DNA from 2 places in the Isoptericola sp. NPDC019482 genome. Region 1 is predicted to be linked to the other one. Evidence: riboswitches for the same ligand, from Rfam matches in the RefSeq annotation. Region 1 holds a riboswitch; the other holds the start of a gene.
What was found. Region 1 has a riboswitch for cyclic di-AMP ahead of ABZ493_RS13060 (C40 family peptidase). Riboswitches for the same ligand answer to the same signal wherever they lie in the genome.
Positions count from the first base shown of each region.

Region 2: it holds a riboswitch for cyclic di-AMP, as region 1 does, so the genes downstream of both, ABZ493_RS16230 (M15 family metallopeptidase) here and ABZ493_RS13060 (C40 family peptidase) in region 1, are expected to answer to the same signal.

Region 1 is NZ_JBEYBQ010000018.1:7,597-15,030, forward strand. It holds gene ABZ493_RS13050 (DUF305 domain-containing protein) at 1-592, shown strand, start outside; gene ABZ493_RS13055 (F510_1955 family glycosylhydrolase) at 681-1,637, shown strand; cyclic di-AMP (ydaO/yuaA leader) riboswitch at 1,786-1,939, shown strand; gene ABZ493_RS13060 (C40 family peptidase) at 1,939-2,760, shown strand; gene ABZ493_RS13065 (M15 family metallopeptidase) at 2,872-3,765, shown strand; gene ABZ493_RS13070 (heavy metal translocating P-type ATPase) at 3,825-5,966, opposite strand; gene trxB (thioredoxin-disulfide reductase) at 6,302-7,330, shown strand; gene arsB (ACR3 family arsenite efflux transporter) at 7,327-7,434, shown strand, end outside.
Region 2 is NZ_JBEYBQ010000028.1:12,315-17,490, reverse strand. It holds gene ABZ493_RS16245 (cytochrome c biogenesis protein CcdA) at 1-267, opposite strand, end outside; gene ABZ493_RS16240 (thioredoxin domain-containing protein) at 264-923, opposite strand; gene ABZ493_RS16235 (hypothetical protein) at 1,062-1,526, opposite strand; gene ABZ493_RS16230 (M15 family metallopeptidase) at 1,579-2,334, opposite strand; cyclic di-AMP (ydaO/yuaA leader) riboswitch at 2,555-2,711, opposite strand; gene ABZ493_RS16225 (TetR/AcrR family transcriptional regulator) at 2,815-3,450, opposite strand; gene ABZ493_RS16220 (HXXEE domain-containing protein) at 3,526-4,029, shown strand; gene ABZ493_RS16215 (cation transporter) at 4,187-4,897, opposite strand; gene ABZ493_RS16210 (metalloregulator ArsR/SmtB family transcription factor) at 4,894-5,176, opposite strand, start outside.

The sequences.
Region 1 (7,434 bases):
CGTGGTCGCCGCCGTGGCCGTGCTCGGCGCGTGCTCGAACACGCAGCAGCCCGCGCACGACATGTCCACCATGTCGAGCCCGACAGCGGAGCAGTCGCCCGCCGAGTCGGCGCCGTTCAACGATGCGGACGTCGAGTTCGCGCAGATGATGATCCCGCACCACCAGCAGGCGGTAGAGATGTCGGACCTGATCGCCGACAAGTCGGGGATCGACCCGCGAATCTTGGACCTCGCCGCCCAGATCAAGGACGCCCAGGCCCCGGAGATCGAGCAGCTCACCGAGTGGCTCGAGCAGTGGGGCGCACCGGTCCCCGAGTCCGGCTCGATGGACTCCATGGGTTCGATGGACCACGGGTCCACGAACGGGATGATGAGCGCCGACGACATGGAAGCCCTTGAGAACGCCAGCGGCTCCGAGGCTGGCCGGCTCTTCCTGTCGCAGATGATCTCCCACCACCAGGGCGCCGTCGCGATGGCACAGACCGAGGTGGACGCGGGCGAGAACTCGGACGCGGTCGCCATGGCAGAGCGCATCGTCGAGACCCAGCAGGCAGAGATCTCCACGATGGACGAGCTCCTGTCCGAGAAGTAACCAGAAGGAGGTGGTGCGCCGGCCGTCATCGACGCCGGCGCACCATCTCGGTTCGCTCCTCCCATCCTCGAGCGCGCTAGGACGTGTGATGATCTCCCCTGCCCGCATACCCGCCCGCATCCCAGCGACCGTCGTGTTGCTGCTCACCCTGACCGCTTGCTCCACGCCGCCGGGCGACTCGTCCCCGGCCCAGTCGGGCGGTGCGGCGACGGCTTCCGGCACCTCGTTGAGCCGGGCCGACTTCTCCCACCTACATGCCCTCGTCTTCGACGAGCAGGACCGTTCCCTGTACGCGGCCACCCACACAGGGGTCTGGGCATTGCCGGACCCGACCACTCCGCCCGCGAGGGACGAGGCCGCCCCGCAACGCATCGGCTCCGGCATGCAGGACACGATGGGCATGACGCTCGCCCCTGACGGCGACCTCCTGGCATCCGGCCATCCCGGCCCCGGCGAGGCACCCGACCTCGCCACGCCGAACCTCGGGCTCATCCGCAGCACCGACGGCGCCCAGACCTGGGAGTCGGTGTCCCTGGGTGGCGAGGTCGACTTCCATGCCCTCACCGCAACCAGTGACTCAGGGGCGGAACGCATCGCCGGCCTGGATTCGGCCAGCTCCACCATGTTCCTGAGCAACGACGCCGGCCAGACCTGGGATCGCGGCGCGACGATCCCGGCCCACGACCTGGCGTTCCTCGCCGACGATCCGGACCAGATTCTCGCGACGACACCCGATGGTGTGCAGATCAGCCAGGACGGGGCCCGGTCCTTCTCCAAGCTCGCGGATGCTCCGCTACTGGTCTTCGTGGACACCCAAGCGAGCGGGGACATCGTCGGGATCGACACCAACGGCCTCGTTTGGACGGCTACACCGTCCGCCACCGGCTGGCGGTCGCACGGCACCGCCGCAGGCGGAGCGATCGAGGCCATGACGACCGCCCCAAGCCCCGATGCCACAACGAATCTGGTAGTCGCCACCGAGAAGCGCATCATGTCCAGCCCGGATCTTGGTGCCACATGGGTGTCGCTGGTGGAGATCTCATGAGGCCGCGGACGAGCGCGCCGACGCCGGCCCCCGACGCTTGCCTCCGGCACTGTTATCAATCCGTGACATTGGGGGCGACGCGGGGTATGTTCTCCCCACCTCGCAGCCCTGCGAGGCGCCCGAGCGGACGCCGAGCCCTGTCACCGCTTTGGGCAACACGCACACGTCATGACAGGGACGGGGGACCCACTCACGGGCGCTGCGGCGTCCTCGGGGTGAAGCCGGACGGGATCTTCCCGCCGGCCGGGTCAGTCTCCGACCCGAACCCGACAGCTAACCTCGCAGGCGTCAGGAGATGACCATGGCTTCACCGATTCCTCGCGGGCGCCATCGCGCCGCTCGCGCCCCGATCACCCCACTGACCACGCTGACGCGGGCTGCCGGAACGAGCGTGAGCACCGTCGCACGCCGCGGGGCGCTGGCCCTGGCCGGCTCGGGAGTGCTCGTCTCGACACTCGGCGCTCCCGCTGGAGCCGAGACTGCCACCGACCACGGCAAGGCGCTGAGCGCGGCCGGGCTCGATGCCATCACTGCCCAGGCCCGCCAGGCACTGACGGCGGCGCCTGCCGTCGCGGTGCCTGCTGACGCCGTCCTGACCGTGGAGAAGACAGCGGTGGGCACGATCACGCCCGCACCCGAACCGGAACCCGAGCCCGCGCCGGAGCCGGAGGTTGCTCCGGGCCCGGAAGCCGACGCTGACGGCCAGCCCGCTGAGCGCGCCGCCGCGGCCCCCGGACCGGCCGAGGCAGGGCCCACGCAGGAAGCGGCCCCCGACATCCCGGACGCGGCCAACGGTTCAGCGATCGTGGAGATCGCGATGCAGTACCTCGGGGTCCCCTACCAGTGGGGCGGGTCGACCCCATCCGGCTTCGACTGCTCCGGGTTCACGTCGTACGTGTACGCCGAGGCGGGCATCTCCATCCCGCGGACCTCCTCGGGCCAGCGCGACGCTGGCACGGTCGTCTCGCGCGAGGAAGCACAGCCGGGTGACCTGATCTGGAGCCCCGGCCACATCGCCATCTACGCCGGCGGTGACATGCAGGTCGAGGCTCCGGTCCCCGGAAAGACGGTCCGGTACCGGTCGATCTGGCAGGACAACCCGACCTTCTTGCGGATGAGTTGACGATCGCTCGACCCTGCACGAGCTCGCGCCGCGCAGGGTCGAGCGCACGTGGGGCAGACCGACGTCTGCCCGCATGAGCCACGCGACCACTCTGCCGCAAAAAGGACTCAGATGAAGCACGCCCACACCCAGAACCCGTCTGCCGATTCCTCCGGCAGGCCATCCAGCCGCAGCGAACGCCACTCCAAGGGACGACACGCCAGCCTCCTGCCGTCCGCCACACGCGCAGCCCGCCGGCGAACCCTGCGCCCGGCCCGCCGCCTGCCCCTCGGCCCCGGCATCGGACTCGCGATCGCCGTGACGGCCACGACCTCGTTCACCGTGGCCACCGCCGACAACGACAGCAGCCGCCGGGCCTCCGCCATCGAACGCACGACGACACAAGAGACCACCTCCGACCCGGCGGCCCGCACTGAAGTCCCCGCCGCGCCGCCGATCGTGGTCGACCGGTCGGCGAAGATCTCGCGCGCCGAGGAACGCGTCGATCGCGTGAAGATCACTCCGGCACCCGCTCCGGAGCCGAAGGCGGAACCCGAGCCCGCACCGGAGCCGGAACCCGAACCGGCCCTCGCCGGTTGCAGCGGCGAGGCCACCGGGACCGGGTCGAACGGCCAGGTGCCCTCGAGCGAGCTGTGCGACCTCTGGGACGGACAGACGCACGTGCGCTCCGACGCAGCCGTAGCGCTGGCCGAGGTGAACGAGGCCTACACCGAGCGATTCGGCGAGCCGATGTGCATCACTGACGGCTACCGCTCCTACGATCAGCAGGTCGCCGTGAAAGCTGCGAAGGGCTATCTCGCGGCCACCCCCGGAACCTCGAATCACGGATGGGGACTCGCGGTCGATCTGTGCCCGGAGACCTATGCCGGTGAACGCTGGTCGTGGCTCGCCGAGAACGCGCCTTCCTTCGGGTGGGACAACCCCCCGTGGGCGCGCCCGGGCGGTTCGAAGTACGAGCCGTGGCACTGGGAGCTCACTGAGGAAGTCGCCCAGGTCGAGTCCTGAGGCATGCACCCGGGCGGGCGACCTGACCGGCCAGATGGCGGCTGGTCGCCCGCCCGCTCTCACGACGCGGGCACCTGCCGGGTGTCGACGCCCGGTGTGGACGGCTGAGTGCGCTGGGGCGCAGACCGATAGGCGGCAGCGACAGACGCCGAAGGAGTGAGGTCGAGACGTCGCAGCAGCTGGGCATTTGCCGCGACGACGATCGTCGAGAGCGACATCAGGATGGCGCCCACCTCCATGGGCAGGACGAAGCCCACGGGAGCCAGCACACCGGCTGCCAGAGGCACGGCCGCGATGTTGTACCCGGCGGCCCACCACAGGTTCTGCTTCATCTTGCGATACCCCGCGCGCGACAGCTCGATGACGGACAGCACCGACCGTGGATCGTCCGAGGCCAGGATCACTCCGGCCGAGGCGATGGCGACGTCGGTGCCTGCGCCGATGGCGATCCCGACATCCGCCTGAGCGAGAGCGGGGGCGTCGTTCACACCGTCTCCGACCATGGCCACGGTGCGGCCCTGCTGTTGAAGCTCGAGGACCTTCTCGCTCTTGTTCTCGGGGCGCACGCCGGCGAAGACCTGGTCGATGCCCAGCTCGGCGGCGACGCTGCGTGCCACGGGTTCAGCGTCGCCGGTGATCATGACGACGTGGACGCCGAGGGCATGCAGCGCGTCCACGGCCTCGCGAGACTCCTGACGCACCTCGTCCGCCAACGCCAGGGCACCCACGACCTGCCCGTCGATCAAGACGTGCAGCACCGTGGATCCCTGCTCGGACCACTCGCCGGCCTGGGCGAGGGAGACGGCTCCGTGCTCGGCAAGCAGGTTCGGCCCCCCGACGGCAACCGTCCGACCCCCGACTGTGGCGGACACACCGACAGCTGTCGAAGCGCTGAAGTCGGACGCCTGCGGCACCTCCAGACCGCGCCTCTCGGCGGCGTCCAGGATCGCCCGGGCCAGCGGATGCTGACTGTCGGACTCGGCCGCGGCCGCTCGGGCGACGAGCTCGTCCTCCGTGCCGTCGACAGTCACGATGCCGCGCAACACCGGTTCACCCTTGGTCAGCGTGCCGGTCTTGTCGAACAGCACGGCGTCGACCGTTCGCATGCGCTCCAGGGCGCCGCGGTCCTTGACCAGCACGCCGCCGCGCGCCGCGCGCTCGGTCGAGATCGACACGACCAGAGGGATCGCGAGCCCGAGGGCGTGCGGGCACGCGATCACCAGCACGGTGATCGCCCGAACCACCGCCAGATCCGGGCTACCGACCACGCTCCACACGACGACTGTGACGATCGCGGCGATCAGCGCGAACCAGAACAGCCAGCCCGCCGCCTTGTCCGCCAACAGCTGAGCGCGCGTTGTCGAGGACTGCGCCTCGGAGACCAGCCGCTGGATACCCGCGAGGGCGGTGTCCTCGCCGACCGCCGTGACGCGCACACGCACCGCGTTGTCCGTGGCGACCGTACCCGCGACGACCGGGTCCCCGACCTCACGCAACACCGGCCGTGATTCTCCAGTGATCATCGACTCGTCCACGCTGGCACTACCCTCGACGACGTCGCCGTCGGCGGGCACCCGACCGCCGGGCCTGACGATCACGACGTCGTCGAGCTCCAGCTGTGCCGGCGCGATCTTGACCACCTGGTCGCCGCTGACCTTCTCCGCCTCGTCCGGCAAGAGTGCTGCCAAGGAATCCAGCGCCGAGGACGTCTGTGCGAGGGATCGCATCTCCAGCCAGTGGCCCAGCAGCATGATCACCACCAGCAGCGCCAGCTCCCACCAGAAGTCCAGCTCGTGCGAGAGAACCCCCAGGGTCGCGCCCCACGAGGCCACGAACGCGACAGTGATCGCCATCCCGATCAAGAGCATCATTCCGGGCTTGCGCGCTCGAACCTCCGAGACCGCGCCGGTCAGGAACGGCCAACCACCCCACAGGTAGATCACCGTGCCCAGCAGGGGCGACACGACCGCCAGGCCCGCGACGTCCGGCAGGTCGTACCTCAGCAGGCCCGCGAACATATCGCTGAGCAGCACGGTCGGCACGGCCATCAGGAGCATGATCCAGAACAACCGCCGGAACATCGCCACATGGTCCGCGCCATGTCCCGCGTGGCCGGTGTGGCCGGTGTGGCCGGTGTGGCCGGTGTGGCCGGTGTGGCCGGTGTGGCCGGCGTGATCGCCTTCGTGGCGCTCGTTACCCAGATGGACAGCGTGCCCCTGATGATCGAGCTCTCCGTCATCGTGACCAGAAGGACCGCGACCCTCACGAGGCGCACCATGATCTGAGTGAGTCCCACGCGAGGCCTGGACGTGACGGACAGGTTCCCCCTGGCTGCCATCGGCATCGCCAGCAGGTGGGCGTTCAGGTTCGTGGTGCGAACGGCGGGTAGCCATCTGATTCCTTCCTCATGCCTCTGCATACCCTTCCCCGGTATGAGTGGGCCCGCAACGTCTGGTGACGGCTTGCCAGCGCCTCAGAACCGGTCGGCTCTGACAGGGGTGTGACAGGCTGCATCGGTCCATGTCAATATAGAGGCATGTCGATACAGCAGGTCCACGAGGTTGTCATCGTCGGGTCCGGCCCGGCCGGCTACACCGCGGCCGTCTACGCCGCGCGTGCCGGTCTGGCACCCGTCGTGATCGCGGGCTCCGTCACCGCGGGCGGAGCCCTCATGAACACCACCGAGGTGGAGAACTTCCCCGGCTTCCCCACCGGCATCCAGGGTCCCGACCTCATGGAGGCCATGCGCGAGCAGGCCGAGAAGTTCGGCGCCCGCGTGCTGTGGGACGACGCGGAGAGCGTCGAGCTGACCGGCGACGTCAAGACGGTCGTCACGGGCGGCGGCGAGACCTTCAAGGCCCGCGCCGTCATCCTCGCGACCGGCTCCGCGTACCGCGAGCTCGGCCTGCCCGAGGAGAAGCAGCTGTCCGGCAGGGGCGTGTCGTGGTGCGCCACCTGCGACGGGTTCTTCTTCCGCGACCAGCACATCGCCGTCGTCGGCGGCGGGGACTCCGCGATGGAGGAGGCCACCTTCCTCACGCGCTTCGCCTCGAAGGTGACGATCGTGCACCGGCGCGACTCGCTGCGGGCCTCCAAGATCATGGCCGACCGCGCCCAGGCCGACCCGAAGATCGAGTTCGCCTGGAACAGCGAGGTCGTCGGCATCGCGGGCGACTCCAAGGTCAGCGGGATCACCCTGCGCGACACCGTGACCGGCGAGCAGCGCGAGCTCGACACCACCGGCCTGTTCGTCGCGATCGGTCACGACCCGCGCACCGACCTCGTCAAGGGCCAGATCGACCTGGACAACGAGGGCTACATCCTCGTCGAGGGCCGCTCGACCCGCACCAACCTGCCCGGCGTCTTCGCCTGCGGTGACGCGGTCGACCACACCTACCGCCAGGCCATCACCGCCGCCGGTTCCGGCTGCTCCGCCGCGCTCGACGCCCAGGCCTTCCTCACCGGGCTGGCCGACGCCGAGGGCGCTGGCACCCCTGCGGCCCCAAACCCCAGCGGTCTTCCGGCCGCCCTCGCTGACGCCGACGCGCGGGAGGCGGCTCGGTGAGCGCCGACACGACGACCGCCCGTGCGGACGCGACCCGCCGCTTGTCCACCCTGGACCGCTGGCTGCCGGCCTGGATCGGCCTGGCCATGGTCGGTGGCCTGCTG
Region 2 (5,176 bases), on a different contig from region 1:
GTCCTGGTAGCGCACCAGCCAGGCCCCGAGCGCTCCGAAGAGGGCGCCGTACGCGATGAACACCACGCTGAAGCCGGCCACGAAGAGCGCGGCCCCGGCCAGGAGGCGACGCCGGGACGCCTCCTGACCCATCCCGCCGACGTAGCCGAGGTAGCCGGGCACGAGGGGCAGGATGCACGGCGAAGCGAACGACACCAGGCCGGCCAGCAGGGCGAGAGGAATGGCGATCGCCAACCCGCCGGAGAACACGACCTCGGGGATGGTCATCCCTGCAGGGCCTCCTGGACCAGCTGGTAGAGCTCGTTCGGATCGGATGCCTCCAGCCGCTGCCCGTCGAGGAAGAACGTCGGGGTGCCCTGCACGCCGAGCGCGCGGCCGTCGTCGAAGTCGCGCTGCACGCGTGCGGCCACCGCGGGGTCGGCGAGGTCGGCGTCGTACTGCTCGAGGTTCAGCCCCAGATCCTGGGCGAAGCCGCGGAAGACGGACGCCTGGGAGTCGCGCTTCTCGCCCCATTCGGACTGGGTCTCGTACATGCGCTGGTACATGCCCTCGAGCTGCTCTTGGCGTGCCGCGGCCTCGACCGCCAGGGCGGCGTTCTGGGCGTTGGCGTGCGACGGGATCGGGAAGTAGCGGATGGCGAGTGTCAGCTCGTCGGGGAAGTCGGCGCGCAGTTGCTCGACGGCGGGGTAGAACGCGCGGCACGCCTCGCACTCGAAGTCGAGGAACTCCACGAGGACGGCTTGCTCGTCGCTGGCCTGGTTGATGACGTGGGTCTCGTCGTTCAGCACGGCTGGCGCGTCGTTGCCGGACGCGATGGGCGCTGCGCCGGAAGAGCGGTCGGACACAACCAGCCAGATGACGATGCCAGCTAGCGCGAGGACGGCGGCAAGAAGGACGGTCTGCAGCACACGGCGAGAGGTCATGGGGATTCCTCGTCGTTCGAAGGGAAGCGGGGGCGCGCGGAGACCGTGCTCGAGGCAGACCGCACCCACGCCCCACCCGGGGGCGGGTGTACGCGGTCCCGTGCGAGGCGCGAGGAATCGCACGGCAGTCCGGCTCCGCTACGTCCTGCTCACACCCCAGTCGATCGGGTCCTGCGCCCGCTGCGGGAACCCGACGACGGGAACGACAGGACGCTCCGTGTCACGCCGAGATGCGGCCAACCAGCGCGTCGGGCGCCGATGGGCGGCAAGCAGCATCGTCGCGACGAGGAGGGCACACAGGCACAGCAGAACAAGACCCTCGTCCTGATGGCCACCGCTCGACGCGCCTCCGGCGGCTGTACTCAGTGCGGCCAGATCGGCTCGGTCGGCCAGGTCGAACGGGTGAGCGGCGGGCCCCTGCGCGGCCTCGCCGGTGGTGGCCACCGACAGGCTCGCGGTGGCACCGTTGCCGGACGCCGCAGCGCCCGGCAGGTCGGAGTCGATCACGGTGAGGCCGAGCGCGCACGCAAGCGTGAGCAGCACGATGGCGAGCACGTACCGCAGCGCGGTCGTGCTGGCAGCGTCTCGGGTCACGGCGAGCATGGCAAGACGGATCCTAAAGCCCGAACCTGTGCCTGCTTTGCCTCCCGCTCGGTCAGGACTGCTCGGCGACGGCGTCCGTGAACTCCCAGTGCCACGGCTCGTACTTCGACCCGCCAGGACGCGCCCAGTCCGGGTTGTCCCAACCGGAGTCCTGCGCCTGCTCGGCAAGCCAGTCCCACCGCTCGCCGGCGTACGTCTCGGCGCACAGGTCCACCGCAAGGCCCCAACCGTGGTTGGAGTACCCCGGCTGGGCGGCGAGGTACCCCTTGGCAGCCTTGGTCGCGACCTGCTGGTCGTAGGACCGGTACCCGTCCGCCAGGCACATCGACTCGCCGAAACGGGCCGTGTACGCCTCGTTCAGCGCGGCGAGGCTCCTCGCGGCATCGGCGCGGATCTCCTGGGCTCCCTCCCACGGGGCGCACAGCTGGTCGGACGGGACCTGGCCGTTGGCGAACCCGGTACCCACCTCGACGTCGCACCCCGCAAGCGGGCCGGCCGCGGCGCCGTCCGCCTCCTCGCCGGCCGACGCGTCGGCGCCGGTGGCGCCCGTGTCGCTGGGCGGCTCCGGCTTCGGCTCCGGAGGCGCCGGGACGATCTTGGCGCGCGACGGACGCTCGTCGGTGCGCGAGATCTTCGCCGAACGATCGACGACCACCGGAGGCGCGGCCTGGACCCGCTGCGTCGCCTCGGCCGGCGCTTGTGCGCGCGCCTCGGGTCGCTGGTCCAGCGTCTCGGCATGTGCGAGCTGACTCTCGCTCGCGGTGATCGCGAACGCACCCGTCGTGGCGACCAGGGCGACGATGCCCACGCCGTGACCCAGCAGGCGAGCCGCAGCGCGGGGCCCGGCGGAGCGGCCGGGGCGATCCTGGGCGTGGCGACCACGGGTCGCCCGGGAGCGATCGGGGTGGGTCGTGCTGCGCGGGGCGGAGTCGGGCCGGCCGTGCTTCACGCGGCACCACCGGCCACGAGCAGACCACGCCAGGCAGGCGAACACGGACAGGAGCGCTCAGGGCGCAGGAAAGCGTGCATGGGGATCTCCTGGCGCCTGCGAGGTTAGCTGTCGGATTCGGGTCGGAGACTGACCCGGCCAGCGAGCGCGCTCGCGTGGCTTCACCCCGAGGACGCCGCGATGCGACGCCCGAAAGTGGGTCCCCCGTCCCTGCCAGGTGTCAGTTCAGCACCAGCGGTGGCAGGGCTCGGCGCCCGCCGGCGTGTCCCCACGGTCGTGGGGTGGCGGCGAATCTACCCGACGCTCAGCCGAAAGTCACGAACGGATAACGGTGCGCACTCACGAGGTGCGCTTGGCCACGAGGTAGGCCGTAAGCATCTCCAAGAGCTCCGCACTGAGCGTCGCGCTATCGAAAGGCTGGCCATGGCCGGCGAATCGGTGCGTGACGGACTCGACCGTCGTTACGGCGAGCAGTGCCGCTTGGCCGGGGTCGTGAATGTGACCGCCCGGGACCTCCAGGAGCAGCTCCGCGACGGTCCGGACCGTCGCGGCATGGCTGGCGGTGTACGCGGCAACGAGCTCAGGAGACCGGGAGGCCTCATCCAGGATCACGCGCTGGAGCGCGGGATCGTGCGCATGGATGGTAACCACGGCGTCCACCAACGGCTCGAGCCATGCACGGTCCGACGCGGGTGGCCGGCCAGCAGAGGACAACGCGGCGCGTACCGCGGCATCGGCCTCCTCGAGGTGTCGGAGAGCGAGCGCGTGCAGGACCGCGTCCTTGTTCGGGAAGTACTGGTACAGGGAGCCGACCGAGACCTCGGCCCGCTGCGCGATCCGGTCCGTGGTTGTCGCGGCGTAACCCAGCTCGCCGAAAACGCGAGCCGCCGCCGCGAGGATGTGCCCCACGGTGCGCCGCGAGCGAGCCTGTTTCGGCGCCTTGCGGGGGCTGTGGCCGGACGGGGCAGGCGTCATCGGGTCTCCGTGGATGCGAGTACCAAACCTGAGTAATTCCTCATATTCTAGAGGGCCGCGACGAAGGAGCCCGTCATGACCACTCCCGCACCGGAGACGTCCCCCGTCGACCAGCGTCTGGCGCGCGCCTCGTGGGGCCCGCTGCCGTACTTCCTGCCCTTCGTGGTCTACGTGATCCACACCCTCGAGGAGCTCCCGGGGTTCGCGAGTTGGGCGACCGCGCACTTCGGCCCCGAGTCCACAGAGACCTTTGCCGCCTACCACATCCCGCTGATGCTGCTCGTCTTGCTGGCCTCGTGGCAGGCCTCGCGAGCGACGAGGGCCAACGGCTGGGTCGTTGCTGCCACGGCATTCCAGTGGCAGTTCGGCGTCAACGCGCTGTTCCACCTGACCACCTGGATCACCCTCGGCGTCTACTCGCCCGGGGTGGTCACGGGCGCAGTCGTGTCGATCCCTGCGACTGTCGCCTACCTCGTCTGGATCCGACGCCAGAACCGCATCACCATCCGACAGATATGGCTCGCGGCTGCGATCGGTACCGCAATCGCCGCTGCCGCGATCGGGTTCCTCTTCCTATGAGCGCGTTGGCCCTTCGTCGCAACGCGATCTAGGTGGAATACCTCCTCCTTCGTCTGTAGGTATTCGACGACGCGACTCGATGCTTCAAGACTGACCGATACTGCGCCGCGGCAGAACGGGTTCTGCCTAGACCGCAAACGCTCGGTTCTGACGCGAGTTACTTCGGGTCCGGTATGCAGCACCCGTCGCTGCACCCTTCTTCGCCCTCGTCGTCATGAGCGAGGAGCGCGCCGACCGGGGTGCAGCAGGCGTCGCCGCGCCATGCCTCGATGCCCTCCTTGATCGCGACACCGGCGATGACGAGCGCGGCGAGCGGGTCGGCCCAGGTCCACCCGAGGGTGGAGTTGAGCACCAGGCCGACGAGCAGGACCGCGGACAGGTAGGTACACAGCAACGTCTGCTTGGAATCGGCGACGGCGGATGCCGAGCCGAGCTCGCGGCCGGTGCGGCGCTCGAACCAGGACAGGAACGGCATGATCGCGAGGCTGACGGCAGCCAGAACGATGCCGACGGTGGAGTGGTCAGGCTCCGCGGCTCCGAACAGGGTGCGCACGGCGTCGACGGTGACGAACAAGGCAAGGCCGAAGAACGACACCGCGATTAGCCGCATGGCGGCACGCTCACGGCGGTGCGGGTCGGGGGCGGCGAACTGCCAGGCCACCGCGGCCGCAGACAGGACCTCGACGACAGAGTCGAGCCCGAACCCGACCAGCGCCGCGGACGAGGCGATGCGTCCTGCGGTGATCGCGACGACGGCCTCGATGACGTTGTAGGTGATCGTCGCGGCCACGATCCACCGCACACGGCGCTCAAGCACCGCGCGGCGCGCAGTGGACAGCGGGCGAGGGCCGAGTGAGAGCGAGGTCATGAGCAGGTGCACCCTTCGGGCGAGCAGCAGGTCGGGTCGACGGCCACGACCAGGCGCAACAGGTCGTCGAGGGCCGGGGCAAGGTGCGAGTCGGCCAGCCGGTACCAGGTGCGACGCCCGTCCGGGATCGCCTCGACCAGGCCGCAGCCGCGCAGGCACGCAAGCTGGTTCGACATCACCTGCCGGGAGACCTCAAGCGCGTCGGCGAGATCTGCTGGGTAGGCCGGCGCCTCGCGCAGCGTGAGCATGATCCGGGTGCGGGTCTCGTCCGACAGCGCA